4 regions of the Microbulbifer jejuensis genome follow, and region 1 is predicted to be linked to each of the others. Evidence: predicted binding sites of a transcription regulator. Region 1 holds the regulator's gene; each other region holds the start of a gene.

Region 1 (7,418 bases):
GGTCAGGTATTCCGTCCCGTCAATGAGGCCCAGACGAATGGTGCCACGCGACAGTTGGAGTCCAGTACATTCGTTGTTAGCGGGCGGGACGACAAGCCGACCAGCTCCAAACCCGGAGCCCCGTTTATCACCTCGACACTGCAGCAAGCGGCGAGTAATCGCCTCGGTTTCGGTGTGAAGAAGACCATGACCCTGGCTCAGCGTCTGTATGAAGCGGGGCACATTACCTACATGCGTACCGATTCCACCAACCTCAGTGGGGAGGCAGTGGAATCTGCGCGGGAATATATCGGCGAGCACTACGGCGATAAGTACCTGCCAGGAGTGCCTAACACCTACAGCAGCAAGACGGGTGCCCAGGAGGCCCACGAGGCCATTCGACCCTCCGATGTACGCATGGGCCCGAATATGCTATCCGGGGTAGAGCGCGATGCGGAAAGGCTCTACAACCTGATCTGGCAACAGTTTGTCGCCTGCCAGATGACACCTGCACAATTTACCTCTACCTCGATCGTGGTCAGCGCCGGTGAATTTGAACTGCGCGCACGGGGCCGGGTTATCCGCTTTGATGGTTTCCTCAAAGTGGCGCCTTCTGGGGGCAAAAAGGAGGAGGATCTGGTGCTGCCGGACGTCAAAGTCGGCGACAGGCTCGCACTGCAGAAATTGGACCCGAGACAGCATTTCACCAAACCGCCTGCGCGCTTTAGCGAAGCGGCCCTGGTTAGGGAATTGGAAAAACGCGGCATTGGTCGGCCCTCCACCTATGCATCGATTATTTCCACCATTCAGGACCGCGGTTATGCGCGCCTGGAAAACCGGCGTTTCTACGCGGAAAAGATGGGCGATATTGTTACTGATCGCCTCAGCGAAAGCTTCAAAAATCTGATGGACTTCGGGTTTACCGCGAGCCTGGAAGAGTCCTTGGATGCGGTGGCCGAAGGGGAGAAAGGTTGGAAACAGTTGCTCGATGAGTTCTATCGGGACTTTTCCGCTCGCCTGGAAAAGGCGCAGTCTGCCGAGGCGGGCATGCGCCGCAATACCCCGACCGATACGGATATCACCTGTAGCAAATGCGGACGTCATATGCAGATTCGCACCGGTTCCACTGGGGTATTTCTGGGCTGTTCCGGCTATGCTCTGCCGCCCAAGGAGCGCTGCGTCAATACCATGAACCTGGTGTCCGGCGATGAGGCGGTTGATGCGGACACGGATGAGGAAGCGGAATCCCGCCTTCTACGCGAGAAGCGTCGTTGTGCCAAATGCGGCACGGCCATGGACAGCTACCTGCTGGACGAACACCGCAAACTCCATATCTGTGGCAACAATCCGGATTGTAACGGCTACGAAATTGAGCAGGGCACCTTTAAGATCAAAGGCTACGATGGTCCGATCATCGAGTGCGACAAGTGCGGCAGTGATATGCAGCTGAAGTCCGGTCGCTTTGGTAAGTACTTCGGCTGTACCAATGAAGCTTGTAAAAACACCCGCAAGTTATTGAAAAGTGGCCAGCCGGCGCCACCAAAAATGGACCCGGTGCCCATGCCGGAGTTGTCGTGCTTGAAAGTGGATGACCACTATATCCTGCGTGACGGTGCCAGCGGGCTTTTCCTGGCGGCCAGCCAGTTTCCAAAAAAACGCGAGACACGCGCCCCTCTGGTCAAAGAGCTGCTGCCTCACAAGAGCGAAATCGACCCCAAGTACAGCTTCCTCTTCTCGGCCCCGCTCAAAGACAATGAAGGGCGGGACACTGTAGTCCGTTTCAGTCGCAAGATGCAGCAGCAATATGTGCAATCTGAGGAGGAGGGCAAAGCGACGGGATGGCGTGCTTTCTATCGTGAAGGCGCTTGGCGGGTGGAGACCGGCAGTAAAAGCACCACTGCCAGACGTAAACCCCCGCGCAAGAAAGCAGTTCAGGGCAGCCAATGACGACTCTCTATACGGGGTTGGTTGTCTCTGCACTGCGCAAATGTCAGCTGTTGTTACAGAGGACCGGCGAATCTGACTTGCAAAGCAGGGCCCTGGAAGAGGCGGCCCTGTTTCAGTTATGGAAAGCCTACAGGGCTTTCCTCGCTGAGCTGGCAATCCAATTGCAATTGGGTTTCGAGCCTGAGTCTTTGCAAGTTATCTTGGATAGTCTTGAAAGCCAGGGAGTGGTCAGCAGTGAGGCCAGGGAATTGTCCTTGCTCAGCGCTGATCCCGATAGTTGGTTAAGTAAACTGCTTCAAGCTTGGAAGCAGCTGCAACAACTTGCCCCCGCGCCCACTAGGGAATCCGTGCGGAAAGGGGCAAACCTGATCCCACTGCACAGTATTGCCTTCCCCGCATCTAACGCGATTTCCGCTGAAATACTACTAGAGTGGCACAGTGCCCTGAGTGAATTGGTGCGCAGGCAGCGCGCCAGTTTGGAGGAGTGTTAAGGGTACCTGTGTACCATTTGCTCCGCCGGCTGCGCCCACTGAAACTTATAAATAGCCTGTGGTACACTGGGCGGAAATTGATTTGTGGTGAAGGAAAAGCAAATGTCCTCCGAAACTTTTGAGATTATTGAACTGGCCAATGGCGACGTGGCATTGCGTCGTAGTGGCCACAAGGAGGACCCTCTGGTGAGTATTCATTTCTCAGACGAGAGTCTCCAGTTTATGAGAAAGCATAAGGTGGCTATTGCCCGCGCTATGCTGGAAGCGGGCATTGAGGCTGTGCATAATCTGGATGACCTGGAGCCTGGTTACCTTGAGGAAGACGAGGAGGCAATGCCGGTTAACCATACGATCCACTGATCGAGCGGTTACCCAGGGGAGTTTCAACAGCGGCCAGTGGCCGCTGTTTTCGTTTCAGGCGTGAAAAATTAGGGGGTTTGACGAATAACGCCCACGGCCAACCCTTCAATCACAAAGTTGTTGTCCCGCATATCCACCCGAAGGATGTCAAAGTCCTCGTTTTCAGGCAGCAACTGCACCGCCGCCTGGTTGCCTTTGCGGCGGAAACGTTTAACGGTTACCTCGTCGTCAATGCGCGCCACGACAATTTGTCCATTCCTGACCTGTTCGGTTTTTTGTACCGCAAGCAGATCACCGTCGAGTATGCCCGCATCGCGCATACTCATCCCGTGTACCCGAAGCAGGTAGTCTGCAGGGGGGCGGAAGAAGTTGGCGGGAAGGTTGCAATAGTCCTCGATGTGTTCTGCCGCGAGAATAGGGTGACCCGCGGCAACACGACCAATGATGGGAAGGCCGGATTGGTGGTCGGGAATCCGAATGCCGCGGGAGGCGCCAGCGACCATCTCAATGGCTCCTTTGCGCGCCAGAGCCTTGAGGTGCTCTTCTGCGGCATTGGGTGATCGGAATCCCAGCTCTTGGGCAATTTCCGCCCGGGTCGGCGGATAACCTGTTTCAACCAAATAGGCTTTGATCAGCTCCAATACTTGGGTTTGTCGGGCGGTGAGATTGGTCATAGGGTTACCTGAAGTTCTGTATTTTTATACAGTTGCTGGGATTATATACAGAATTGATGTTCTTGCAATCCCAATGCACCCCCGTTCTATATGCTGCTACATTGGTTATGCAGACAGGAAATGAACACGATTGTTGAAAGGCCTGACAGAGAGGGAATAATGCTGGATGCAAAAATGGCCGAGGCATGGCGGGTGCTGCGCATACAGTCGGAGTTGGTAGATGGCATTGAACGCCTGATCGCACTCAGTGGTGCGGTTACGGTTTTTGGTGGTGCGCGCTTTACAGAGAATAGCTCTGAATACCAGCAGGGCGTGAAACTGGGTGAGCTATTGGCAGCAGAGGGTATTTCGGTTATCACCGGTGGGGGACCGGGTTTGATGGAGGCGTGTAATCGTGGTGCTTTTGACCTGCCGGGTACTTCGATCGGTTTGAATATCGAGCTTCCCTTTGAGCAAACGGCCAACCCCTATCAGGATATCAGTTTGAATTTTCGTTATTTCTTTGTGCGTAAATTTATGTTTGTCAAGCATGCTGTGGGGTTTGTGGGGCTGCCGGGAGGTTACGGCACCTTGGACGAATTATTCGAGGCACTAACTTTGGTGCAAACGCAAAAAGTACGCCGTTTTCCCATTGTACTAGTGGATAGGCACTACTGGAGTGGCCTCTACAACTGGCTAGTGGATACGGTTTTGGAGCGAAATTGCATTGATGCAGGAGATCTGGACTTGTTCCACATCGTAGAGACAGTAGAGGAGGCGGCAGAGCTGATACTGCATTATATGCGACCTCAGGGGTGACCGGAGTTTTTCCCTGTGTGCCGCGCCTACCTTCCCTTCGTATTTTAGCCCGCAGAGGAAACCGCACTATCAGGATCTATTGGTCAAGATCTGTTGGATAGACGCTTTTGAAAAACCGGCACAAAGGCACAGACTGCCTTTATTGTGTGACTCGCACCGGCCTGGGCCTGGCGGCAGCACCCTCTCGCATCGCAATGACCCGGCAATCTAGAGTAGGGCGGGCTAGCCATAACTAAGCCAACCACACCTGCTCCTAGGGGAGTGGTACGTCTCAACATAGCTTTCCTAACCAATACGCACTGTGGCCACGGCCTCGATGATTGATCGGGGACTTGGGGGGGTAGAACAAGGTGTCACCGGTGCGATGGTGGAATGTGCTAGTCTGGCCAGAATCAAACACCTGTTTTAAATTTTGGTCTAATGCTTATGAGCCATACGGACACCGTTAGCCGCATACTGGACGCCGCAGAGGTTCTGTTTGCGGAGCGCGGCTTTACCGAGACATCCCTTAGGACAATCACCAGCACGGCCGGGGTTAATCTGGCCGCGGTCAACTATCACTTTGGTTCAAAGAAAGCATTGATTCAGGCGGTATTTGAACGTTTTTTAACCCCGTTCACTTGCGCGCTGGAGTCAGAGCTGGACCGGCGGGCTGCATCTGGACTGCCCCTGCATGTGGAAGACCTGTTGGGGAGTCTCTACCGGGTGGGGCTCGGCAGTCTCAGTGAAAATGGCCTCAACCCCCAGCGTTTCATGCGCCTTTTAGGGTTGGCCTATACGCAGTTCCAGGGGCATTTGCGCCGTTTCATCGTGTCCCGATATGGCGATAGCTATCGCCGTTTTGCCGGCCTGTTGGCAGGAGCCCTCCCCGGGGTGGACCCTGTCACTTTCTACTGGCGCCTGTACTTTATGTTGGGTGCGACCATCTTTACGTTGTCGAGTTTCGATGCCATAGAGGCTATCCTGAGGGAGGATTTTGGTGCGCAGAGCAGTTTGCCGGAGACTCTGGAGCGACTGGTGCCAGCTGCCACTGCCATGCTCAAGGTTGTTGCGAAATAGCCTCTGACAGAGGTGTTCAGGCGGCGGAACTATTCGAGGAGCTTATTATGTCTGCACCGCTGGGGCCGGTTATGGTCGATATTGAGGGGCTTGAGCTTTCCGGTGAGGATTGCGAGTTGCTGAGACATCCGCTTGTGGGGGGAGTGATTTTTTTCGCGCGCAACTATCACAACCGGGTCCAGTTGCAGGAGCTGATTACTGCAATCCGCACGGTGCGTCCGGAGTTGCTGTTGGCTGTCGATCAGGAAGGGGGCAGAGTCCAGCGTTTTCGCGATGAATTTACCCGGCTGCCATCCCTGCAGGCCCTGTCCGCGCGAGCCTCACAGGAGCAGCTGCGGGATGTGGGCTGGCTGCTGGCGGCAGAATTGCTGACAGTTGGGGTGGATTTCAGTTTTGCGCCGGTTTTGGACGCAGATGACCAACGCAGTCGGGTCATTGGTGACCGCAGCTTTTGCGCAGACCCCAAGCGCCTGACCGCATTTGTACGCCCGTTTATCCAGGGCATGCGGGAGGCGGGCATGGCGGCGACCGGCAAGCATTTTCCAGGCCACGGCCATGTGCTTGAGGACAGCCATAGGGAATTGCCCGAGGATGGGCGCACCCTGGATCAGGTGATGGAGTCCGATGCCTTGCCATTTATTGACTGTATTGGTACCGCAGAGTTGGATGCAGTTATGCCGGCCCATATTCATTTCGTGAATATTGATAGCCGACCTGTGGGCTTTTCCCGCTACTGGCTACAGGATATCCTGCGGGGACGCCTCGGCTTTGGCGGGGTTATTATCAGCGATGATCTGTCTATGAACGGTGCTGCTGTCATTGGCGGCTATGGGGAGAGAATCCGAGCTGCCCTGGAGGCCGGCTGCGATATGGGGGTAGTGTGCAACAGTCGTGAGGGCGCCCTGGAGGCGCTCGCCGCCCTGCGGGACTTTGTGCCGCATTCAGAATCCCGTGCGCGCCTGAGTGCCATGCGCGGCAGGCCCTCTATCACTACTTGGCCTGAGCTGGAAACCAATGCCCGTTGGCACAGAACGCGCGACTGGCTCTTATCCTGGCACCATTAGTAGAGAGAGGGGGCAGTTGGGCTGTATGGTTGTTAAACGTAGGGGGTGTTAGTGGAATCCGTAGAGCACTTGCTATTGTCCTGGTTGGGCGAGAATCGCGCCTGGATCGTGATTGTCTTCCTGTTCGTACTGATTGCGGCACTGGCTGCCTGGATGTATGGCCGTTTCGTCATGCGGCTGGCGGCTCGGGCTGAAAAGACAGAGAACCCTTGGGATGATGCCCTGGTGCGGGCACTGTCGCCCCCAGGGCAGGTTTTGGTGTGGTTGCTGGGACTGACGTTTGCGGCACAGTATGCGGAACAGGCCACCGGTGCGGAAATCTTCTCTGTAGCAGAACCGATGCGGGAGATAGGGCTTATCCTGGTTCTGGCCTGGTTTGCCTGGCGTTTCTCCCACAGTACCGAGTGCAATCTGAGCAATCCGCGCTATATCGGCAAGCCGATGGATGCAACCACGGTACGTGCGATCGGTAAGCTTGTCAGGGCCTCCATAGCCATTACCTCAGGCATTGTAATTATGCAGTTCCTGGGCTACAGCGTGAGTGGCCTGCTGGCTTTCGGTGGAATCGGCGGACTGGCGGTAGGTTTCGCGGCCAAGGATTTGTTGGCAAATTTTTTCGGTGGCCTGATGATCTACCTGGACCGCCCCTTTGCGGTGGGGGACTGGATACGCTCACCAGATAAGGAGATTGAGGGCACAGTCGAGGATATCGGTTGGCGCCTTACCCGGATACGTACCTTCGATCTGCGCCCGGTCTATGTGCCCAATAGTGTTTTTACCCAGATTGCGGTAGAAAACCCTTCACGCATGCTAAATCGGAGGATTTTCGAAACCATCGGCATCCGTTATGAAGATGCGCATTTGATGGCGTCGATTGTTTCAGATGTAAGGGCAATGTTACAGCGGCACCCAGAAATAGATGCCAATCGAACACTGATCGTTAACTTCAACAGCTTCGCCGTCTCATCGCTGGATTTCTTTGTGTATACGTTTACGCGAACGACAGACTGGATCCGTTTTCACGAGATAAAACAGGAGGTTTTATT
Region 2 (7,418 bases), on a different contig from region 1:
GATAACTTCTTACTTTTCTTGCGGTCATTTCTGCTAATCTATTTGACTAAATTCACTCTTTCAACAAACAAGGCTGCTGTGCCGCTCTTGCAAGCATTTTCTGTACTATTTATCCAACAAAAATATATTACTGCCTTACCCACCATCCTCTTGCAAACCTACCACAGAAATATCGTTACTCTTGCGTGGGGTCAACTTTGTACTATAAGGATCTTCCTACATTCTATGATCACGGATACTGGCAGCCAGCATTTTTCCAACCCCGTACAGCAACAGCAACATAACGGCAAAACTCGTCAAATTATATAATTTACGCGGATATCCCGCTTCTTCTGCCAGAGAGGGTTGTGCGACCACCATCAAGTGTTTCAGTTTTCCAGAGGCTTCCATACGGGCAGTTTCTAAAGCTTTTAAAGAGGCCGCATAGGCATCTGTTGCGAATTGAAGATCAAGTTCCAGGTTTTGAAACTGTGCCCCCAAGCTATTCAGTCTTTGCTTCCCTTCCTTATCTATCCCCACCAGGCGAACTTTTTCCATTTCAATTTGATGCTCTAGTGCGTCGATCCCCGACTGCATGGAAATAATCTGGGAAGAATCCGGGTTCAAATAGGTCTTTGCCGCCGTATACTCGGCACGTTGCTCTGCAAGTTTGGCTTCAAGCCCCTGGATAATACTACCGATTCCTTTGGTAAGCTCTTCCGGGCTCACAATATTATTACGGTTCTGAAAATCCAGAATTTCCTGTTTTGAGCTACGTAAATTTTTCTGGGCTAATGCCAATTCGCTTTTTACAAAATCAACCTGTTTATCTGCAAGCTGATTACTGATTGCGTTCACAAAATCTTCTGATTTTTGAATAACAGTCTCGACTAGATGCTGAGCAAAACTCGAATCGAACGCTTGCATCTCAATGGAAATAATACCTGTAGCCTCGTCCAGACCAACGCCAATATGCTGTCGATAATACACCAGGTAGTCTTCCTGGGTTGCATCCGCATCAAGACGGGAGAATACATCGTGGCGATTGCTCTTATAATAATTCGCAAGATCTAATTCTTCATCCAGATACAACGCCATATCCAAAGACTGGATATAATTGACCACCAGAAAAACATCCTGATTATCAGATCCTATACCCGGAACCAAAAATCCCAGCGAGTGGGATGTCGCTTGAGGGGCGGCGCTGTCTTTCACTATTAGCTGCGCATGGCTCACATAACGTTCTGAGACCCAGAATGCGTAATAAGCTCCAACAATCAACAGAGGAGCTGCGACAAAGAGCAACAAGCCACGCCAGCGGCGTAAAAACTCTACAGGCTTTCGGTGTGTATCACTCACATGATCTGAGAGATTTCCAACAGTTTTCCTTACTGTATTAACCACCCCCCGCAGTGCCTTACTCCCCACTATTTCGATTTGCTCATCTGTACGCGAATTTTTTTCTTCCATCTACTTTAATATACACTTCTTATTTGAATATTTACGATGCTATATTGCTCTTCTACCGAGAAGCTGCGCCTTTCAGATACAGAGCAATAGCTTCATCCATAGAGCCACAAATTTTCACTCTTCCCTCTTCAAGGTAGATTCCCACTTCACAATTTTTTCTCAGCAATGGCATCGAATGGGCAACAATAATAAAAGTGGAGGTCTTGCGCTTTTCAGCAATAACCGCTTCACATTTATTCTTGAATTGGGCATCCCCTACTGACATGACTTCATCTACCAGGTAGACATCAAAATCAACAGCAATACTCAACCCAAAAGCGAGGCGTGATCGCATACCTGAAGAATAATTTTTAATCGGGGCGTCGAAATAATTTCCAATTTCGGCAAACTCCTGAACTGTATCCATCACCTTGCGTTGGCCAGCACCCCAGATACCGTGAAGTCCGCAGACAAAGGCAACATTCTCCCTGCCGGTCATGCTCCCCTGAAAACCACCAGACAGCCCCATCGGCCAGGATATTCTTTGATTCGTAATCACTCGCCCGGCATCGGGATAGTCAATCCCCCCCATAATACGCAACAAAGTTGACTTACCTGCTCCATTGCGCCCGAGAATGCCTATATTTTTACCCTCAGGAAAAGTAGCATTTACAGCTTTGAACAGTACATTACGACCCTGGGGCGTTAGATAAGACTTTGTAAGGTTCTCCAACTTAATCATTGGGTGCGCACCAAATCACGCCAACTCACTCTATAAACCAGCAGCCCAAATGCCAGCATTCCGATTGCAGTGAATGCAAGATGCTGAAAGCTGGAAAACATGCCATGGTAACTGGCAAACAAGCCCTGGCGGGTAAGTTCTATTACATGCAACAAGGGATTCCAGATCAAATATGGATGATACTCTTTTGGAATCTGGTCGAGCGAAAAAAATACACCTGACATAAAGTACAAAGGCCGCACAAGCACAGGAAGCACTTTAGAAAACTCTGGATACCTTTCTCCCACAACACAAAGGACCAGACTCAAGCCCAAGCAAAAGCCAAAAAAAAGAACATTGACTTCAACCAACAAAAGAAAATTACCGAAGGCGGCTTGCACACCGCACCATGCCAGCACAACAAGCAATGCGATCAGGCTTAACAGGTAAATAATGAACTCCAGCAAAACTCTGCTGAGTACAGCATCAAAAGGGCGTAGCTGGCGATAATTAAATAGCCCGCGATTGGAAGCTACTGTAGCCAGGCTTTTGGAAAAACAGTGGCTGAAAAATAGAAATGGCGCTATGCCCCCCAGCATAAATAACAAAGTAGGTATGCCCGGATAGAACTCCCTGCCGAGAAAACTGAAAACTGCCGCCAGCACCATGATGTGCATTGCCGGCTCAAGTAGGGCCCAAGCATAGCCTAGCCGCCATTTGCCAAAGCGGGTTTTCATCTCTCTAACCAGCAACGCATAAATCACATCGCGCTGGATCTGCCAAACGGTACGCTGAACTGTAGGACCCATATCTTTCTAACTTCTTAAATATATGTGAACCAGTCCCTTCACAATCAAGCCGAGAAACATTTATACTTTAGCTGAGCTCATCTGAAGGAGATTTATTTCATAAAATTGACCCCTGAGCAGCTAAAGCTGTGCCATACCTAACTCTCTGACTCTTAGCAACATCTAAACCACATGTTATATAGCCAATTTTTTGAGGTGTTCGCCTCAAACCCCATTTTGCGCGGCATCCTACCACAGCCCACTGCCTGCGTCACACCATACCTATTGCACGCCATTACGCATTAGCTGCAGCTTGCTTACCGATCCTATTTGGCTCCTAAATAATGGAAGCGTTACACAGTTGGAAAAGTCCGAAAAGGAGCCATTCTTACTGTCATCATTAGACAAACTGCTACCAATAGCTCATCAGATAAACAATCTATGACCGTCAAAAATGTAAACATCCGCATGTGTACCTCCACCCACGGGCATATGAGCATCCCGCCACAGCGTTTGGCGAATCTGCCGTCCGTAATCCAGCCAATGCTTCTGTAGGCCCTGAAGCTCAAGGAACATTTCGTCAATACTGTACACTTCCACTTCCGAGCTGAACTGCCGCAAGGTCGTTATCCCCCGGTGCGAGATATCCCCATAAAGGGGGTAGTTGCCGGAGAAGATAGCCACCTGGTGCAGCCACAACAGAGGCTCGATCTTAAAGACGGGCTCAAGATCCCCGATACCCAACGATTTGGCCTCTTTCGAACGTGCCACAATAAAACCGTCGTTAAGGGAGAGTACCACCACCGGCTTAGCGCGAAGATCCGGCCGAAAAATCTGCTCACAGCTGGCGTAACAGCTGTTGCAATCCACCAATGCCAGCATTCACAGAGGCCGATGGTAGCGAACGGAGGCCTTGACCACCCCTTCCACACTCAAGTCTTGCCCCTCCCGGATAGGGATTGGAGGATATTTGCTTTTTGTCTACAAAAGGCGCCTGTGGTGACGATCCTGCACTTTGCAGGCCAAATGGCCACCCAGAGCGACCACCACCACATCGCCCTGTACCGGTTCCAGGGAGCGGTCGACAATCAGCAGATCCCGGTCAAAGATCCCAAGCCCCTGCATCGAATCGCTATTGGCACGCGCGATAAAAGTTGCCGCGGGTTTAGTGATCAAGTGTTCATCAAGACTAAGGCTGGCCTCCTTGTGATCATCTGCTGGGGACGGGAAGCCGCAAGCAATGCTGCAGCTATATAAGGATAAGTATTTCATTCGGGGGTGCTACTTAAATCCTGTACGCACATACAGTTTATCTTTGTAAGCCACTGCCGCCAAGGGTGGAAGCTGACCGATAGGCCGGGTATTATTCACATAGCCAGCCTGATTGTTCCCCTGCCTTTGGGTTTTGCTCGCAGCGTCATTTTACCGACTATAGAGTTCCCAAAGCCAAATCCACTACCGGCATGAATGCCGTGCTCAAAGGACTCCACCAGACAGGAATTTCCAGGAGTTCAGATAGCACCTTTACCTCACTGATCAAACCGTTGAGCGGAGTGCTTTATACAGGGGAGAGCGGACACAAAACAAACTTCAAAACCGGAGTAACACCCCAACGCCACCGTGATATTCATTGTGATAGCTGGCAGCAAAGGATAAAAAATCCGAATGCCAATAAGTGAGTTCCACGACGTATTCGGATTTGGAGAAGGAATCGTACTCGTACTCAAAACCTAACCCGAACCGGTCAATAATCGCCAGCTCCCGACTAATCGTGATCCGTCCGTTGCCGCGGTCATCCGCCCACAACAGGGCATTAATTTTGAAAGGCAAAAGACAGTAGAAGCCTGCCACGGCACGGGTGCGGTGGGGGTCAAGATCAGTATCGGTGTTAACGCCCACAAAACCGGAGAAAAAGCGGTTCACAAAGCGATAGTACCCGAGCGTTGCTTGATACTCGTTGTCCCAGTTGCTCTCCCAGGTCAGAAATACATCGTTACGATTGTTGCGCGTTATCATGAAGCCTGTGTTCATATTGGTCTGCAGGCCAATATCCGCCCAGGCATACCAGGGGTCTTCCAGTGCTTTATAGCGAATCGCCTGAATTTCCGGAGACACTTCCGTGCCTTCGTAGTGAACGATTCGCGCCATACCGGACTCCAGGTGATACAGAATATGGCAGTGGAAGAACCAGTCTTTCTCCTCGTTGGCTTTAAATTCGATCATGGTGGTGCTCATCGGTGCCACATCCACCGTGTGTTTTAGGGGTGAATAATCGCCCTGGCCATTCACTACCCGGAAAAAGTGCCCATGCAGGTGCATGGGGTGGCGCATCATGGTGCTGTTTACCATCACAAACCGCACATTTTCTCCTTTCTTGATTTTGATATAAGCATCTTCACTCAGGGTTTTGCCATTCATGGACCACACATAGCGTTTCATATCACCGGTCAGCATCAATTTCACACTACGGGTAGGGGCGTGTTTGGGCAGGGCGGTGGAAGTGACTGAGCGCAGTTGCTGGTAAGGGGCTGGTGGACGTTGTTGTGCATCGCCACCGGTCAATATGGAGCCCTCGATATTAGTGATATGCCCCATATCTGATTTAGGCATCCCCCCGGAGCTTTTATGCTTCTTCTGGATACGCTGAATCATTTCAGTGCCCACGTTGGCTGCGTAGGTATAGATATTCGGTCTCTCGATAGCCGGCGCAAAGACTTTTTCGCCACGCCCGATCCAACTGGAGGTATGGTTGGAACCATCGTAATTAGTAGCGCGAAACTCCAGGCTTTTGCCCTCGGGCACCGTGACCAGTATGTCGTAGGTCTCCGCGACGGCAATCAACATCCGCTCCAACTCAATCGGTTCAATATCCTGGCCATCGGCAGCAATAACGGTCATTGGACCGCCTGCATAGTTCAGGTAAAAATACGTGGAAGTACTGCCATTAATAACCCGCAACCGGACCTGCCGACCGGCTGGCTGATCCACAACCCAGTCCTTTCGGCCATTGGTGATAACCCTGTCGTAAGCGATATCGGAAACCTCCGCATTGATCAGGGAATACAGGTTCCGTTTAGTCACATTGCCGATGGTTCCCGCCCGAATGGCGCCAACCAGGGTTTGCGAGTTACCGGTGCGGATGGCAAAGCCTTCGTTATCGCGTTTGAGCTTTCGCAGTGTCTCTTCCGGGCGCTCATCATTCCAATCCGCCAGCATAATGATCTGATCAACTGGTGCATTGGGGGGGCGCTCTTTGGGGTGAATAATAATAGGACCAGTCAGACCGTACTGCTCCTGCAAGCCAAAGTGCGAATGATACCAATAAGTGCCACTCTGCTTGATCGGGAATTCATAGGTGAAAGCACTACCAGGCATAATGGGGACATTGGTTACATAGGGCACACCATCCATATGGTTGGGCACCAAAAGACCGTGCCAGTGGATTGTAATGGGTTTTTCCATGTGGTTTTCCACATGCATTACAGCGTAATCGCCTTCGACAAATTCCAGTGTCGGACCAGGTAGCTGGCTGTTAATGGTGATCGCCTGCACCGTTTTTCCTGTAATACTTCTGGGCTCACGATCCACCACCAAGGTGTATTCCACACGTTTTGATAACGCCGGCAGTGATATCAACATCAGCAGAATCCAACTTATCCATAAAAGCAGAATTTTCATGTTGCTATCTCTAAAATATACTCAGCCCTCACTGACAAAGGCACATCTGGAACAAGCCGGAAAAATTAGCCGGCAACTTGTACAATAAGCGCTATTTTTTCTCTTATCGCTCAATCTTTTATTTTCTTAAAAAATATGCCATGCGTACCCCGGTCCATTTTGCCCCCTGCCTCTTGATTGCCCGGAAATTTTTGACGCTCTTGTTACTGATTCCCAGGGGCTTTCTCCACCACGATTGCCATGGCAATCGTGCATGATTGCATTGATGTATTCGATCACTGTGTAGATATTAAAAAACGAACCAGGAATCACGGAACACATACTCCGCGCACCAACAATCCACACAGACCTGCAAACGCTGCACTGCCGGCCACCCGCCCTGCCAATGCCCATTCACCAGACCGGCTATCGCTTGTGTCAGGGGAGAGAACAACGACCATCCCTCAGCAAAACTGGCAGCGGTAGCACGAAAAACACCCGACTCCAGAGTCAAACATTAGTATCCAATTGTAGTTGCGACATCGACCGCATGGAGATTGCGTTGAGTGAAAGTAGGCTGCTTTCAGAAAGACAATGCCAGGGGGCAACAGGGAACACACCTGAACAGGTTGTTATCAGACTACTCCGAGTCCGGATAGTAGGATTCCCCGGTGCTCAGGTGTCTTGTGGCAGATACAGGGGACCCTCCCATGTCATACACCGCCCCACCTGAATTGTGGTGCTGTACAAACCCGTGGCTCTATCTGTTGGCGGATAGTAGAAACCAGCCATGATACTCCAGCAGTACTGGCAAAAGTTGAAGC
Region 3 (7,418 bases), on a different contig from region 1:
CGATAACGGGAATTTTTATCCATGCGCAGCGACTTCTGTGGCGTTCTTCGTTCCGCGGACATTGATCGTATAGTAACCCTTTGTGGCTGGGTCGATCGCCGCCGCGACCACGGCGGTGTGATTTTCATTGATCTGCGTGATCGGGAGGGCATCGTTCAGGTGGTATTCGACCCGGATGCTGCCGAGTATTTTGAGCTGGCTGATCGCGTGCGTGGCGAGTATGTGTTGAAGGTCACAGGCCGGGTGCGCGCCCGCGCTGCGGAGGCCTTGAACCCCAATATGGATACCGGTGAGGTGGAGGTCTACGGGACCGAACTTGAGATCCTTAACAGTGCCGAAACCGTCCCCTTCCAACTGGACGAGCACACCGAAGTGGGAGAGGACGTTCGTCTCAAATACCGCTACCTGGATTTGCGCCGCAACGAGATGCAGCACAATCTGCGCTTTCGTTCCAGGCTTACCACAGCGATTCGCAACTACCTGGATGCGCACGAATTTCTGGATATCGAGACCCCGATCCTCACGCGCGCCACGCCGGAGGGCGCGCGCGATTATCTGGTACCGAGCCGCACCCACGAGGGCAAGTTCTTCGCCCTGCCGCAGTCCCCACAGCTGTTCAAGCAGCTGTTGATGGTGTCGGGTTTTGATCGCTACTACCAGATTGCCAAGTGTTTTCGCGATGAGGACCTGCGTGCCGATCGCCAGCCGGAGTTCACCCAGGTTGATATCGAAACCTCTTTTCTGGGGGAAGAGGAGATCATGTCCATCACCGAGGACATGGTGCGGGCGCTGTTTAAGGCGTTGAAGGGTGTGGAACTGGGGGCCTTCCCCCGTATCACCCACTACCAGGCCATGCTGCGCTATGGTTCCGACAAGCCGGATCTGCGTATTCCCCTGGAGATGGTGGAAATCAAAGACCTGATGACCGAAGTGGATTTCAAGGTGTTCTCAGGACCCGCCAGCGACCCCAAAGGGCGAGTGGCCGCAATCAGGGTGCCCGGTGGTTGCGACAAGCTGACCCGCAAGCAACTGGACGATTACGGCAAGTTTGTCGGTATCTATGGCGCCAAGGGGCTCGCCTATATCAAAGTCAACGCGCGCGCCGACCTGGAAAATGGCCTGCAGTCGCCGATCGTCAAATTCCTACCTATAGAAACCCGCGCCGCCATTCTCGACCGTCTGCAAGCGGAAGACGGTGATATCATCTTCTTCGGTGCGGACAAGGCCAGGATTGTATCGGAAGCCCTTGGCGCACTGCGCTGCAAGCTGGGCCAGGACCTGAACCTCTATACCAGTGAGTGGGCACCCCTGTGGGTGGTGGCTTTCCCGATGTTCGAGGAAAATGACGACGGTAGCCTCACCGCGCTGCATCACCCCTTCACCGCACCTTCCTGCACCCCCGAAGCGCTGGAGCAGAACCCATTGGGTGCCCTGTCCCGCGCCTATGATATGGTGCTAAATGGCACCGAACTGGGTGGTGGTTCCTTGCGTATTCACGATCAGGTGATGCAGCAGGCGGTATTTCGTATCCTCGGTATAGATGAAGAGGCGCAGCGCGAGAAGTTTGGCTTCCTGCTCGATGCCCTCAAGTACGGCGCGCCACCCCATGGCGGTCTCGCTTTTGGCCTGGATCGCCTGGTGATGCTGATGACCGGCAGCGATTCCATTCGCGATGTGATCGCATTCCCGAAAACCCAGAGTGCCGCCTGTGTCATGACGGATGCCCCGGGTTCGGTTGACGCCAGGCAGTTGCGCGAGCTGAATATCCGCCTGCGCCAGAAGGAAGAGATTATCCGCTGATTTTCCCCGGTGGGCTCAGCGAAGTGAGCCCATCAAGCTCATGCTGTGGGCAATGTGTGTTGCCCACTTCCCACTCCGCGCACTGATGGAGAGAGACGAGGATGGCCGGACATAGTAAATGGGCCAATATCAAGCACCGCAAAGCAGCCCAGGATGCCAAACGGGGCAAGGTTTTCACCAAGATCATCCGCGAGTTGACCGTGGCCGCCAAGGGAGGAGGCAACCCCGATGATAATCCAACCCTGCGCGCCACTATCGATAAGGCACTGGGTGCCAATATGAAGCGCGACACCATTGATAAGGCCATTGCCCGCGGCGTAGGCAATACCGATGGTGAACACTTTGAGGCGGTGGTTTATGAAGGTTACAGTGTCGGCGGTGTGGCGGTACTGGCGGAGTGTCTCACCGACAACCGCAACCGCACCGTGGCAGAGGTGCGTCATGCTTTTTCCAAACGCGGTGGCAACCTGGGTACCGATGGCTCGGTGAGTTATCTCTTTTCGCGCAAAGGACAGTTGTACTACGAAGCCGGGGTCGATGAAGAGGCGCTGATGGAGGCGGCTCTGGAGGCCGGTGCCGAGGATATTGAGACTGACGACGACGGCAACGTCGAAGTGACCACGGAATTCCAGGACTACCTCACCGTCAAGGATGCACTGGTTGAGGCCGGCTTTATGCCGGATAGCGCCGAGATAGCCATGATCCCCTCCACCACCATAGCGTTGGATAAAGAGGCAGCGGAAAAAGTGCTGGCACTGGTCGAGATGCTGGAAGACCTGGACGATGTGCAAAATGTTTACACCAATGCGGATATTCCCGTTGAGGTGATGGAGGCACTTGGCTGAGGATTCGTTCCCTCCCCCAGGGGCAGGCGCCGTCCTGCCCCGGCTTTTACCGCTGCACCCCGCGTTCACCCTTGACGCCTTCCCCCCGCCTTGGGACACTCCCATTACTATATAAACATACAGATATTGAGGGAGCTGCCTTTTGACCCGGATACTGGGAATTGACCCCGGCTCACGCAAAACAGGCTACGGCATTATCGATGTCAAGCGCGGCAGTGCCCACTATGTGGCCAGCGGGGTGATTCGTATCCCAGAGGGCCCTTTGCCACAGCGCCTGAAATTGATTTTTGATGCAGTAAGCCAGATTGCCGAGCAATACCGGCCTGTGCAAATGGCGATAGAAAATGTTTTTATGGCAAAGAGTGCCGGTTCCGCCTTGAAGCTGGGGCAGGCCCGTGGCGCTGCCATTGTGGCCGGTGCCAACCGGGGCCTTGAGGTGGCCGAATACGAGGCGCGCAAGGTCAAGCAGGCAGTGGTGGGCAACGGCGCTGCAGACAAATTGCAGGTGCAGCATATGGTCAAAACGCTGCTGTCGCTGCCAGCCTGTCCGCAGGAGGATGCCGCAGATGCCCTTGCCGTGGCGCTGTGCCATATGCATACGGGGCGGCTCCCAGCACTTGCTGGCGGCGCCATGCCCAGTCGCTTTCGCAGGGGCCGTCTCAGTGTTTAGGTGCGTTTATAGGCAAAGCCATACCTCCACGGGTGGAAAATCAGAAACCTGGAAAAACACATGATCGGAAGATTGAGCGGTACCCTGGCTGAGATGCGGCCGCCATTATTGTTGGTGGACGTGCACGGAGTTGGCTACGAGGTGCTCGCGCCCATGACCACTATTTTCGAGCTGCCGGCTTTGGGGCAGCCGGTGCAGTTGCACACCCATCTGGCGGTTTCCGAGACAGTGCAACAGCTATACGGCTTCATCCGCGACGCCGAGCGCAAAGTGTTTCGCACCCTGATCAGGATCAGTGGTGTAGGCCCCAAGCTGGCTTTGGCCATTCTGTCTGGCCTGGATGTCGCTGCCCTGGCCCGCTGTGTGGCGGAAGACAATGTGACGGCACTGGTGAAAGTGCCTGGTGTGGGAAAGAAGACCGCCGAGCGCCTGATTGTCGAATTGCGTGATAAGTTGACACCGGAAGTGAATGACGCCAATGGTATTCCGCTGGTGCCGGCCACTACGGCGCCCAGAGTGGATCATGCCGGTGAGGCTGAAAGTGCCCTGGCAGCATTGGGCTATAAGCCTGCGGAGGCCAGTAAAATGGTGGCCTGGGCCGGTAAGACGCAGCCGGATGCCGACAGCGCGACCCTGATCCGTCTGGCACTGAAGGGTATGGCGCCCGCTTAATCTGGAGTGGTTTTCATGATCGAAGCCGATCGCCTGGTGGCGCCCCAACCCGTGGGGCCTGTAGGCCAGGAAGAGCAGTATGATCGCGCTGTACGCCCCAAAACCCTGGCGGACTATGTGGGCCAGCCGGTGGTCTGCGAGCAGATGGAGATCTTTATCCAGGCGGCCAAGCTGCGCAAAGAGGCCCTGGACCATACCCTGGTGTTCGGTCCGCCGGGCCTGGGCAAAACCACCCTGGCCAATATTATCGCCACAGAGATGGGCGGCGCCATCAAGGCTACCTCCGGCCCGGTGCTGGAGAGGGCCGGTGATCTGGCGGCTTTGATGACCAACCTGGAGCCGGGAGATGTTCTGTTTATCGACGAGATACACCGCCTGAGCCCTCATGTGGAGGAAGTCCTGTACCCGGCCATGGAGGACTACCAGTTGGATATCATGATTGGTGAGGGTCCGGCGGCTCGCTCTATCAAGCTGGACGTGCCGCCTTTTACACTGGTTGGCGCCACAACCCGGGCGGGTCTGCTCACCTCTCCCCTGCGGGACCGTTTCGGCATCGTGCAGCGGCTGGAGTTCTACAGCGTTGAGGATTTGACTCATATCGTGCACCGTTCTGCGGGCCTGATGGGGGTAGGTATGGACGAGGGCGGTGCCCTGGAAGTGGCGCGGCGTGCCCGCGGCACCCCGCGCATCGCCAACCGCCTGCTGCGCCGGGTGCGCGATTACGCGGAGGTGCGGGGCGATGGCTCGGTCGATTCGGCGATCGCCGACGCCGCTTTGAATATGCTCAATGTGGATGCCAGGGGCTTCGACCAGTCGGACCGGCGTATGTTGCTGGCCATGATCGAGAAATTCGATGGCGGCCCGGTCGGTGTGGACAGCCTTGCTGCAGCAGTGAGTGAGGAGCGGGACACGCTTGAGGATGTGCTGGAACCTTACCTTATCCAGCAGGGTTATATTGCCCGCACGCCGCGGGGGCGGGTGGTGACCGGACTTGCCTATGAGCACTTCGGTTTGCCGAAACCCGATAAATAAAACGGAAAGGGGGAGGGGTGAAAGCGGTTTTCAGTATTCCTGTACGGGTCTATATCGAGGATACGGATGCGGGCGGTATCGTCTACTACGTGAATTATTTGAAGTATATGGAGCGGGCGCGCACAGAACTGCTGCGCTCTCTCGGCTATGATAAGCCGGCAATGCCACACCAGGGGCTGCTGTTGGTGGTGCACTCCGCCGAGATCCGGTACCGCCGCTCTGCCAGGCTCGATGATGCATTGCGCACTACTGCGACGATTGGCAAACTGGGGCGCGTTGGGGTGACTTTCGAGCAAAAAATCTGGCGCCAAAATGAGCTAATTTGTGAAGGTGTGGTCAAAGTTGCCTGTGTCGCTGACCACAACCACAAACCCTGTGCTCTGCCGGGGCCCATTTATTCAGCATTAAAGGCAGTAATTTAGAAGATGAACGCCGGTGAACAACTTTCCCTTTGGGGACTCATTCAGAACGCCAGCCTACTGGTACAGCTTGTGATGTTGCTGTTGTTGCTGGCCTCGGTGGTTTCCTGGGTCATGATTATCCAGCGGGGTCTTTATCTGTCCCGGGCCAAACAGGCTCTCAATAGTTTCGAGCGCCGCTTCTGGTCCGGTGCCGATTTGAACAAGCTGTTCCGCGAGGGCAATGAGCGCGCTGAACGGAGCAAGACAGACGGGGTAGAGTCCCTATTTCGCGCCGGTTTTACCGAGTTTACCCGTCTGCGCCAGCAGGGCAGCAGCGGCCCTGAAGCGGTGATGGAGGGAACCGAGCGGGCCATGCGTGTGGGTATGTCGCGGGAGCAGGAGAAAGTAGAGATGAACCTGCCGTTTCTCGCTACTGTGGGCTCAGTCAGCCCCTATATCGGTCTGTTCGGCACTGTCTGGGGCATCATGAACTCTTTCCGTGGCCTCGCTACTATGCACCAGGCCACCATTGCCACGGTAGCGCCCGGTATCAGTGAGGCCCTGGTGGCCACGGCCATGGGCCTATTTGCGGCGATTCCGGCAGTGATAGCCTATAACCGCTATTCCGCCAAGGCGGAGTGGTTGCTGTCCAGTTACGAAACATTTGCCGAGGAATTTTCCTCGATCCTGCACCGCAAAGTGCATTCCGGCTAAGGTGTGAGCAGGCGAATCCTATGAGTGTGTTTCGCAAGGGCAGCAAAAAAAGGCTGGTATCTGAAATCAACGTGGTGCCCTATATCGATGTGATGCTGGTGCTGCTGATTGTGTTTATGGTCACGGCACCATTGCTGATGCAGGGGGTCAAAGTGGACCTTCCCAACGCGCCCTCGGCGCCGATGGAGGAGTCGGACGAGGAACCGTTGATTGTCTCGGTGCGTGCCGATGGCACCTATTACCTAAATCTGGGTACAGATGAGAAAGCGGCCAAGCCACTTCCAGAAATCAAAGAGACGGTGGCCAAGGTATTGCGTCAAAAGCCAAAAACCCCGGTTCTGGTATGGGGTGACAGCGATGCCGATTACGGTTTGATTGTCAATGCCATGACTGAATTGCAGCAGGCCGGAGCCCCCAGTGTCGGCTTGGTTACCGAGCCACCCCAAGGGTAGGTGCTGGTGAATAAAGGCGCATACCCATTGGCGATTGTGATCAGCCTCCTGTTGCACGGGGTTCTGATTGCGTTTATTGCCCATGGTTGGGAGGCCAGCCGTACGCATGAACACAAGCCCATGCCGCAGTTTGTACAGGCCAGGCTGGTGACGCTTGAGGCGGTTACGCCCAGAAAGAAGCTACCCAAAAAGGTGGATAAGATACAACAGCGTGCCCAGCGCGAAGCACAGCAAAAGCGCCAGGCAGAGACTGAGCGCAAACGCCGCGCTGCACTGGAGCGCAAAAAGAAACAGGAAGCTGAGAGGAAGCGCCAGGCGAGCATTGAGGCCGAGCGCAAGGCCCGGGAAGAGAAAGCGCGCCAAGAAAAAGACCGCAAAGAGAAAGAGCAAAAAGAAAAGGAGCGCGAAGAACAGTTGGAGAAAGCGCGTCAGAGTTCCTTTGACGAAGCGCTGCAGGAAGAAGAGGATCTGCAGGAGGCCAGCGAAGACGAACGGGCGGTAATGTCCGTGGCCCAGGCAATTCAGCAGCGTATAGAGTCGGTATGGAGCCGCCCACCGAGCGCTCGCAATGGTATGCGCACCCTGGTGCAAATCAATTTTGTACCCACCGGAAGAGTGGTGGCGGCCAATATCCTGGAAGGCAGCGGCAACGCGGCACTCGATCGCTCGGTGCTCACTGCCATTCACAAGGTGGAGGTTTTTCCCGAAGTGGCCGAACTGGCCCTGGAAGAACCGGTCGTATTCGAGCGTGAAGTCCGCAAAACAATTTTGAAATTTGAACCCGAAGATCTTCGCCAATGATCCAGAACCTCTTAAAAACTGTCGTCACTAT
Region 4 (7,418 bases), on a different contig from region 1:
GGTTTTTCATAATCGCCAGTACCGCAATGGGGTCGGTAGGGGAGATCAATGCGCCGAACAACAGGCAGTAAACGAAGGCTACCGGCATATTGATGAGCAGCAGGAGCCAGTACAGGAGCGCGCCCACGACAAAGGTGGAGATCAGGGTACCGACGATGACCAGCAGGCTGATTTCCAGTCTCTGGTTGCGCAGTTCCAGCAAATCGATATGCAAACTGCCGGCGAAAAGCAGGAAGCCCAGCATCCCCTTCAAAAGGATATCCTGCAGGTTGAGCAGCGGCAGCAACTGGTCCACCCAGGTGCGCAGCTCCACCAATCCCAGTTTCCCCAGGCCGGTAACAACAAGTGACAGCGCCAGGGCACCGGTAGTAATGGCAATGGTGGTCTGCGCGCGCAACACCCGCTGGTTCAGAAAAGCGAGAAAAACCGACACAGCGCCGAGAAAACAAAAGGTGTAATAAACTTCCATGCCGTGCCTGGACTCCGGGGCGGGGCCACTTAGGGGTCTCCCCAACTCTCAATGGGGCAGCGGCGCCTGCCCGCTCGACGGACAAATTAATCAGTGTGTAAGGGTGCCGTTATTGTAGTCGTGCAGGGGGTGGCCGATTTTTCGCGAGCGCGGTAGGGGGTACTGCCGTGCAATGGCCCCGCCCTGCGGGTACAGCTGGGCTGCACCCCGATGCAATAGGGCGCGCAATTGTAACCGCTCATCGGGTAGACACAACCCATTTACCCTCTTAACACCCGACAGGAAGCGGGGGTTTGGATTGGACATGCCCCGATGATGATTGCCCCAGGGAAACCCTATGCCTTTACAGTCTTCCCCCAGCTGCCGCATTTCCGCTGTTCCGGGCTACACTGTTGGCATCCCTTTATCGATTGGCGTGCAACCGCGAGAGAGAAAGCCATGGCTAACCATCCTGTGCTGTGCGATACCTCCAAATTGATTGGCCGGGTTTTGTTGTCCCTGCTGTTTATTATTGCCGGCTGGGGCAAGCTGGGCGAGTATGCGATGACAGAGGAATTTATGGTATCGATGGGATTGCCGGCTTTGTTATTGCCGCTGGTGATTCTGGTGGAGCTGGCCGGAGGGTTATCGGTGCTGCTCGGTTTCTTTACCCGCTTTTCTGCAATCCTTCTCTTCCTGTTTTGCCTGGTCAGTGCCGGCATGGTGCATTTTGTTCCCGATGATTCCGGTGAGATGACCAGCTTTATGAAGAACCTCTCTATTGCTGGCGGTTTTCTGCTACTCGCCTGTGCTGGCGCGGGCCGCTTCAGCTTGGATCACTGGGTAAGAGGCAAGTAGCGCCGCACCCCGGCGAAAACGGGAGGCCGTCAATAACCGGCGGCCTGAGGAGAAGGCGATGGGTCAGCTTGTCGATGGCCGCTGGCGGAACCAAAGGCGCGACACGGGAAAAACCGGTGGCGAATACGTGCGGGAAGCGGCGCAATTGCGCAACTGGATCACCGCCGACGGCAGTCCCGGAATCAGTGGTGAGGGTGGCTTTGATGCCGAGGCCGGCCGCTATCACCTGTATGTCTCCCTGGCCTGCCCCTGGGCCCACCGCACCCTGATATTGCGCAAATTAAAAGGGCTGGAGCCCTATATCGACGTGTCAGTGGTCAGCCCTTTTATGCGCGAGCACGGCTGGTCTTTCAATACGGAGGAGGGCAGTAGTGGCGATCCGCTCTATCATTCGGATTATCTGTACCAATTATATCTGCGCAACCGCGACGATTATACTGGCCATGTCAGCGTGCCCCTACTCTGGGACAAGCGGCGGGCGTGTGTGGTCAATAATGAATCGTCGGAAATTGTCCGTATGTTCAACAGTGCTTTCGATCACCTCACCGGCAATCCGGAGGATTTCTATCCAGAAGACCTGCGCGGCGACATCGACGCCACCAATGCGGTGGTGTATGAAACGGTGAACAACGGTGTGTACCGCGCCGGCTTTGCCACCGTTCAGAAAGCCTACGAGCAGGCCTACGAAGCGTTATTTCGCACGCTCGACCAGTTGGAGCAGCGCTTACACAATAACCGCTATCTGACGGGCGACAGAATTACCGAGGCGGACTGGCGCCTGTTTACCACGCTGATCCGATTCGATGCGGTCTACCACGGCCACTTCAAATGTAACAAACAGCGCCTGGCGGATTACAAAAATCTGTGGGGGTTTACCCGTGAACTGTATCAGCAGCCGGGTGTAGCGGAGACGGTGAATTTTTTCCATATCAAGCACCACTACTACGATAGTCACCGCAATATCAACCCCACCGGCATAGTCCCCAAGGGACCCGAACTTGATTACGCAGCGCCCCACGGCCGGGGATAGTATGGGGCGTGGAAAAATACACCGGTATTAAAGACATCCCGGAAAGCGCTTCTATACTGCTGCTAGCAACACAACTGCCAACCGAGGAATACCCGTGAAGCTCTTCTACTCACCCGGTGCATGCTCCCTGTCCCCACATATTGTCGCCCGCGAAGCGGATATCGATCTGGACTTGTGTAAAGTGGATTTGGAAACCCACACCCTGGAAAACGGCGATGACTTCAGAAAGATCAACCCCAAGGGCTATGTTCCGGCACTGCAGCTGGATGGGGGGGAGATACTCACTGAGGGCGCTGCCATTGTGCAGTTTTTGGCCGAACAAAAGCCCGATGCCAATCTGGTGCCACCGGTGGGCACCCTCGCCCACTACCGCTTGCTCGAGTGGCTCAATTTCCTCAGTGCGGAAGTGCATGAATTGTTTAAACCTCTGTTCGCGAACGGTCCCGAGGAGGAACAGCAGCATGCGCGCGAAAACCTGATCCGGCGTTTTGACTATATCGAAAGGCACCTGGAAAAGGGTTACCTGATGGGGGAGGATTTTACCGTGCCGGATGCCTACCTGTATGTCTTGTCCACCTGGTTGGAGTCCATGCAGTTCGATATGTCACGCTGGCCACGATTGCAGGCTTTCAAAAAGTGCATGGCGGAGCGGCCGGAGGTGCAGCGGGCCCTTGAGGAGGAAAACGGCAAAAGTGCCTGACGGGCCACCTCAGCGCGGTGTGAGTCGCTGGGTTGGCTCAATGGGTTTGCGCGCTTTGGCGACAACAACGGCACTGAACAATGCCACCAGTGCCGAGGCAAACATCGACCCGGCGATAGGGGTCAGTGTGCCGGTGTGCAGGCTGCTCACCAGCCCGCCCAGCACACCGCCGGTAATAAAGATCGCAGCGCCGTAAAGGGCATTGGCGCTGCCGCTCATCTTCGGGAAAAACTCCAGGTAACAGGCGGTGGCGTTTGGCGCGATGATGCCGATACAGCTTATCACCAGTACCAAAGGTACCATCCACAGGATTAATTCCCGGATACCGGTCAGGGTGCACAGCAGCAGCAGGCCGCAGCCGAGCAGCTGAAGTGTAATGCCCGCCAGCAATATCATGCGCGGCTGAAACAGGTTGAGCAGGCGGATGTTCACCTGCACCATCAAGATCAACCCAAGGATGCAGGCGCCGAAAAACAGCGGAAACTGGCTGGCGCTAACGCCGAAATACTGCATAAAAACGAAGGGCGCTGTGGTGATGTAAATAAACATCGAGCCACTGACACAGGCCTGGGCGGCGAGAAACCCAAGGGCGCGGCGGTTGCGCAGAACCACGGCATAGCTGGCTATCAGGGAGCCCAGGGGCATCCGCTGGCGCCGGGCCCGGGTGAAGCGCGGCACGGTTTCCGGCAGTAGCCGATACACCAGCAGCAGCATGGCCATCGCGTACAGCAGCAGAAAAACAAAAATACTCTGCCAGCCGCCAATTTCCAGTAATAGTGAGCCGATCAAAGGCGCGATCAAAGGCGCGGTCAACATCATGGTGCTGATGATTGAGATAATCTTGGCGGCCTCGCGACCGCTGTGCAGATCGCGCACGATGGCGGCACAGATCACCGTGGCAAAACCACCGCCGATAGCCTGCAGAAAGCGCAGGAAAATCAGTTGGTCCACATGGTCTGCAAACAGTACCAGCAGCGATGTGACGATATACACGATGAGGCCGATGGTGCCCACCAGTCGCCGCCCCCAGCGGTCCGACAGCGGTCCGCCACACAGTTGCCCCAGGGCAAAGCCGAGCAAAAAACTGGAAACCGAGTACTGGACCCGCGCCACTTCGGACTCCAGTGCCGCGGCCATGGCAGGAATTGCCGGCAGGTAGCTGTCGATGGAGAAAGGGGTCAGTGAAACGAGCGCTGCCAGCCACACCACCAGCCAGCGTGGGGCTTTTTGTTCAGCGGTTGATGGGGTGGTCATTGATTGTGCTCTGGTACGGCTTGGTGTGGATAGTTCCCAACAGGGGCAATCCTGGGTGCAAGTTGCCTTAAACACGGTCGCGGGGCGCATGTCAGGAGGTGTGCGCCTATTATCCCCTGCGAAGGCGCGGCAATACACTCAAAATCAGTGTTTGTCTTCGCGCAGGGTGTAAAGGCCCTGCTTCAGTTTCAAAAGGTGGTTTTGCAACTGCGGCCCCTTGCGCTGCGCCACGCCGATGGCGAGTACATCGATCACCACCAGATGGGCAATGCGCGAGGACAGCGGCGTGTAGATCTCGATATCCTCTTCCACATCCACTTCCAGCGGGATATTGGCCTCTTGCACTACCGGTGAGCCGCTGGGTGCCAGACCCACGACCAGGGCCCCCTGTTTTTTCGCCATACCCATGGAGCGCAGCAGCGCCTTGGTGCGACCGCTCTGGGAGATCGCCACCACCACATCGCCGGGCTCCATGGACATGGCCGACATATTCTGGATATGGTGGTCAGAATGTGCGGCCGTGGCCAGTTGCAGGCGAAAGAATTTGTGCTGGGCATCGGCGGCGACGGCGCCGGAGGCTCCAAAGCCAAAAAATTCAACCCGCCTGGTTGCGGCCATGGCGGTTACCGCGGCTTCCAGCGCGCGGTTGTCTATTTTGTCCCGAACCATAAGCAGTGTATCCACGGTGGAGTCGAACACTTTGCGCTTGTATTCGGCAATGGTGTCCGTCTCGGTCACCGCGATCTGGCCAAAGCTGGGACTGGAGGCCAGCTGCTGGGCCAGGTTCAGCTTGAATTCCTGAAAGCCCGAGCAGCCCACCGCGCGGCAGAAGCGCACCACGGTGGGCTCACTGACCTGCGCCTCGGTGGCCAGGTCGACAATACGCATATGGATAATTTCGCCGGGATTGGCGAGAATATACTCCGCGACCTTGCGCTCGGATTTGCGCATGGAGGAGAGCTGTTCGCTGATTTTTTGCGTGACTTCCGCCGGTTTCACAGGACTTCCTTCGCAATCTCAGATGGCGCAGTGTAGCCCCTGCGCGCATCGCTGGCGAGCGGCTTTGTGTGGTCAGTCTGGGCAAGATCCTGTGTATTTACACAGGCCTTGCACACAAGCTCTGGTACAATTTTCGCCTATGGACGTATCTCAGATTCTAGACCCCCTCAACGACGCACAGCGTGAGGCGGTATCCGCAGCACCGGGCAATCAATTGGTCCTGGCCGGGGCCGGCTCGGGCAAAACCCGTGTATTGGTACACCGCATCGCCTGGCTGATGCGGGTGGAGGGTGCTTCGCCCTATGCCATTATGGCGGTGACGTTCACCAATAAAGCGGCTAAGGAGATGCGTGCGCGTATTGAAACGCTGCTGGGGGTGAATACCTTCGGTATGTGGGTGGGCACTTTCCACGGTCTTGCCCACCGCCTTCTCAAGGCGCACTGGCAGGAGGCCAAGCTGCCGCAAAACTTCCAAATACTCGACGCCGACGACCAGCTGCGTCTGCTCAAGCGGGTGCAGGCGGATCTGGGCCTGGACGAGAAAAAGTGGCCGGCGCGCGAAACCCAGTGGTGGATCGGCGCGCAAAAGGACGAGGGGCTGCGCCCTCAATATATCAATGCCGGTGCCGACCCCTGGCTGCAGACCATGGTGCGCATTTATGCTGCCTACGAGGTGGCCTGCCAACGTGGCGGCCTGGTGGACTTTGGCGAATTGCTGCTGCGCGCCCACGAATTGTGGCTCAACAACGACAGTGTCCTCGCCCACTACCGCCAGCGCTTCCCCTTTATCCTGGTGGACGAGTTTCAGGATACCAACGCGATTCAATACGCCTGGCTGCGTCTGCTAGCCGGTGAAGAGAGCCATATCACCGCGGTTGGCGACGACGACCAGTCCATCTATGGTTGGCGCGGCGCCAGGATCGAGAATATCCAACACTTTTCCACAGACCTGCGCGGTGTGCAGACAGTGCGCCTGGAGCAGAATTACCGTTCCACCTCCCGCATCCTCGATGCCGCCAACGCAGTCATCACCCACAACCGCGGCCGCCTCGGCAAGGCGCTGTGGACCAAGGGCGAGGAAGGCGAGCCCATTTCTGTCTACGCCGCCTACAACGAGCAGGATGAGGCGCGTTTTATTGTCGAGCGCATCAAAGATTGGGTCGGCAACGACAGCCGGCGGGACAGTATTGCCATTTTGTACCGCTCCAACGCCCAGTCGCGGGTGCTTGAAGAAGGACTCCTGCGCGAACAGGTCCCCTATCGTATCTACGGCGGTCAGCGTTTCTACGAACGCCTGGAAATCAAAAATGCGTTGTCTTACCTGCGCCTGATTGCCAACCGCAACGACGATACCGCCTTCGAGCGGGTGGTGAACACACCCACCCGCGGTATCGGTGCGCGCACGGTGGAAATGGTGCGTTCCTATGCCCGCGAGCAGGGCTGCTCCCTGTGGCAGGCGGCCAAGATGATGCTGCAACAGCGGGTGCTCGCCGCCCGTGCGGGCAATGCCCTGCAGGGGTTTCTGGATTTAATCAACCGGCTGGCCGCCAATGCCGAAGACAAAGAGCTGGAGGCAATCGCCGGAGATGTGATTGAAACCAGTGGCCTGCTGGCATTCCACGGCAAGGAAAAAGGCGAGAAAGGCCAGACCCGGGTGGAGAACCTGCAGGAACTGGTCAGCGCTTGTCGCGCTTTTACCGGCGTGGACCTGCCGGAGGGCGGGGATCAGGAGGGGGCGATTCCGCTGCTCAACCAATTCCTCGACAGTGCTGCACTGGATGCCGGCGAAGGGCAGGCAGATGAGTTTGAGGACGCGGTGCAGCTGATGACCCTGCACTCCGCCAAGGGCCTGGAGTTCCCCTTGGTGTTTATGGCCGGTGTGGAAGAAAATCTGTTTCCCCACAAAATGTCCGCCCAGGAGCCGGGCCGTATGGAGGAGGAGCGCCGCCTTTGCTATGTGGGTATTACCCGCGCGATGCGCAAGCTGTATATCACCTATGCGGAAAACCGCCGCCTGTTTGGCAGCGAAACCTACAACAGTCCCTCCCGCTTTATCGGTGAAATACCGGCCAGCCTGGTGCAGGAGGTGCGGCTGAAAACCGAGATATCGCGACCGCTGTACCAAGCCG

Evidence for each region. The regulator LexA, encoded in region 1, represses DNA repair genes until DNA is damaged. The targets are predictions, from matches to a motif close to ACTGTNTNTANANACAGT.
Region 2: a site for LexA is predicted at 4,229-4,246, ahead of ACL7TT_RS02745 (LexA family protein). Genes of this name have one in related genera too.
Region 3: a site for LexA is predicted at 2,752-2,769, ahead of ruvC (crossover junction endodeoxyribonuclease RuvC). Genes of this name have one in related genera too.
Region 4: a site for LexA is predicted at 5,378-5,395, ahead of uvrD (DNA helicase II). Genes of this name have one in related genera too.

What each region holds. Positions count from the first base shown of each region.
Region 1 covers NZ_JBLBUB010000005.1:104,217-111,634, reverse strand. The annotation lists gene topA (type I DNA topoisomerase) at 1-1,926, shown strand, start outside; gene ACL7TT_RS04880 (DUF6586 family protein) at 1,923-2,417, shown strand; gene ACL7TT_RS04875 (hypothetical protein) at 2,520-2,777, shown strand; gene lexA (transcriptional repressor LexA) at 2,846-3,451, opposite strand; gene ACL7TT_RS04865 (LOG family protein) at 3,611-4,249, shown strand; gene ACL7TT_RS04860 (TetR/AcrR family transcriptional regulator) at 4,676-5,308, shown strand; gene nagZ (beta-N-acetylhexosaminidase) at 5,356-6,372, shown strand; gene ACL7TT_RS04850 (mechanosensitive ion channel family protein) at 6,424-7,418, shown strand, end outside.
Region 2 covers NZ_JBLBUB010000003.1:78,176-85,593, forward strand. The annotation lists gene ACL7TT_RS02720 (polysaccharide biosynthesis/export family protein) at 1-28, opposite strand, end outside; gene ACL7TT_RS02725 (hypothetical protein) at 217-1,449, opposite strand; gene ACL7TT_RS02730 (ABC transporter ATP-binding protein) at 1,502-2,170, opposite strand; gene ACL7TT_RS02735 (ABC transporter permease) at 2,167-2,958, opposite strand; gene ACL7TT_RS02740 (Y-family DNA polymerase) at 3,364-3,819, opposite strand; gene ACL7TT_RS02745 (LexA family protein) at 3,919-4,209, opposite strand; gene ACL7TT_RS02750 (multicopper oxidase domain-containing protein) at 4,528-6,576, opposite strand; gene ACL7TT_RS02755 (glycosyltransferase family 25 protein) at 7,385-7,418, shown strand, end outside.
Region 3 covers NZ_JBLBUB010000013.1:19,492-26,909, forward strand. The annotation lists gene aspS (aspartate--tRNA ligase) at 22-1,800, shown strand; gene ACL7TT_RS09810 (YebC/PmpR family DNA-binding transcriptional regulator) at 1,902-2,645, shown strand; gene ruvC (crossover junction endodeoxyribonuclease RuvC) at 2,788-3,315, shown strand; gene ruvA (Holliday junction branch migration protein RuvA) at 3,376-3,987, shown strand; gene ruvB (Holliday junction branch migration DNA helicase RuvB) at 4,003-5,019, shown strand; gene ybgC (tol-pal system-associated acyl-CoA thioesterase) at 5,037-5,441, shown strand; gene tolQ (protein TolQ) at 5,445-6,134, shown strand; gene tolR (protein TolR) at 6,155-6,586, shown strand; gene tolA (cell envelope integrity protein TolA) at 6,593-7,387, shown strand; gene tolB (Tol-Pal system beta propeller repeat protein TolB) at 7,384-7,418, shown strand, end outside.
Region 4 covers NZ_JBLBUB010000004.1:40,541-47,958, forward strand. The annotation lists gene ACL7TT_RS03550 (cation:proton antiporter) at 1-469, opposite strand, end outside; gene ACL7TT_RS03555 (hypothetical protein) at 560-838, opposite strand; gene ACL7TT_RS03560 (DoxX family protein) at 908-1,306, shown strand; gene ACL7TT_RS03565 (glutathione S-transferase family protein) at 1,365-2,336, shown strand; gene gstA (glutathione transferase GstA) at 2,431-3,036, shown strand; gene ACL7TT_RS03575 (multidrug effflux MFS transporter) at 3,046-4,290, opposite strand; gene hexR (transcriptional regulator HexR) at 4,435-5,289, opposite strand; gene uvrD (DNA helicase II) at 5,429-7,418, shown strand, end outside.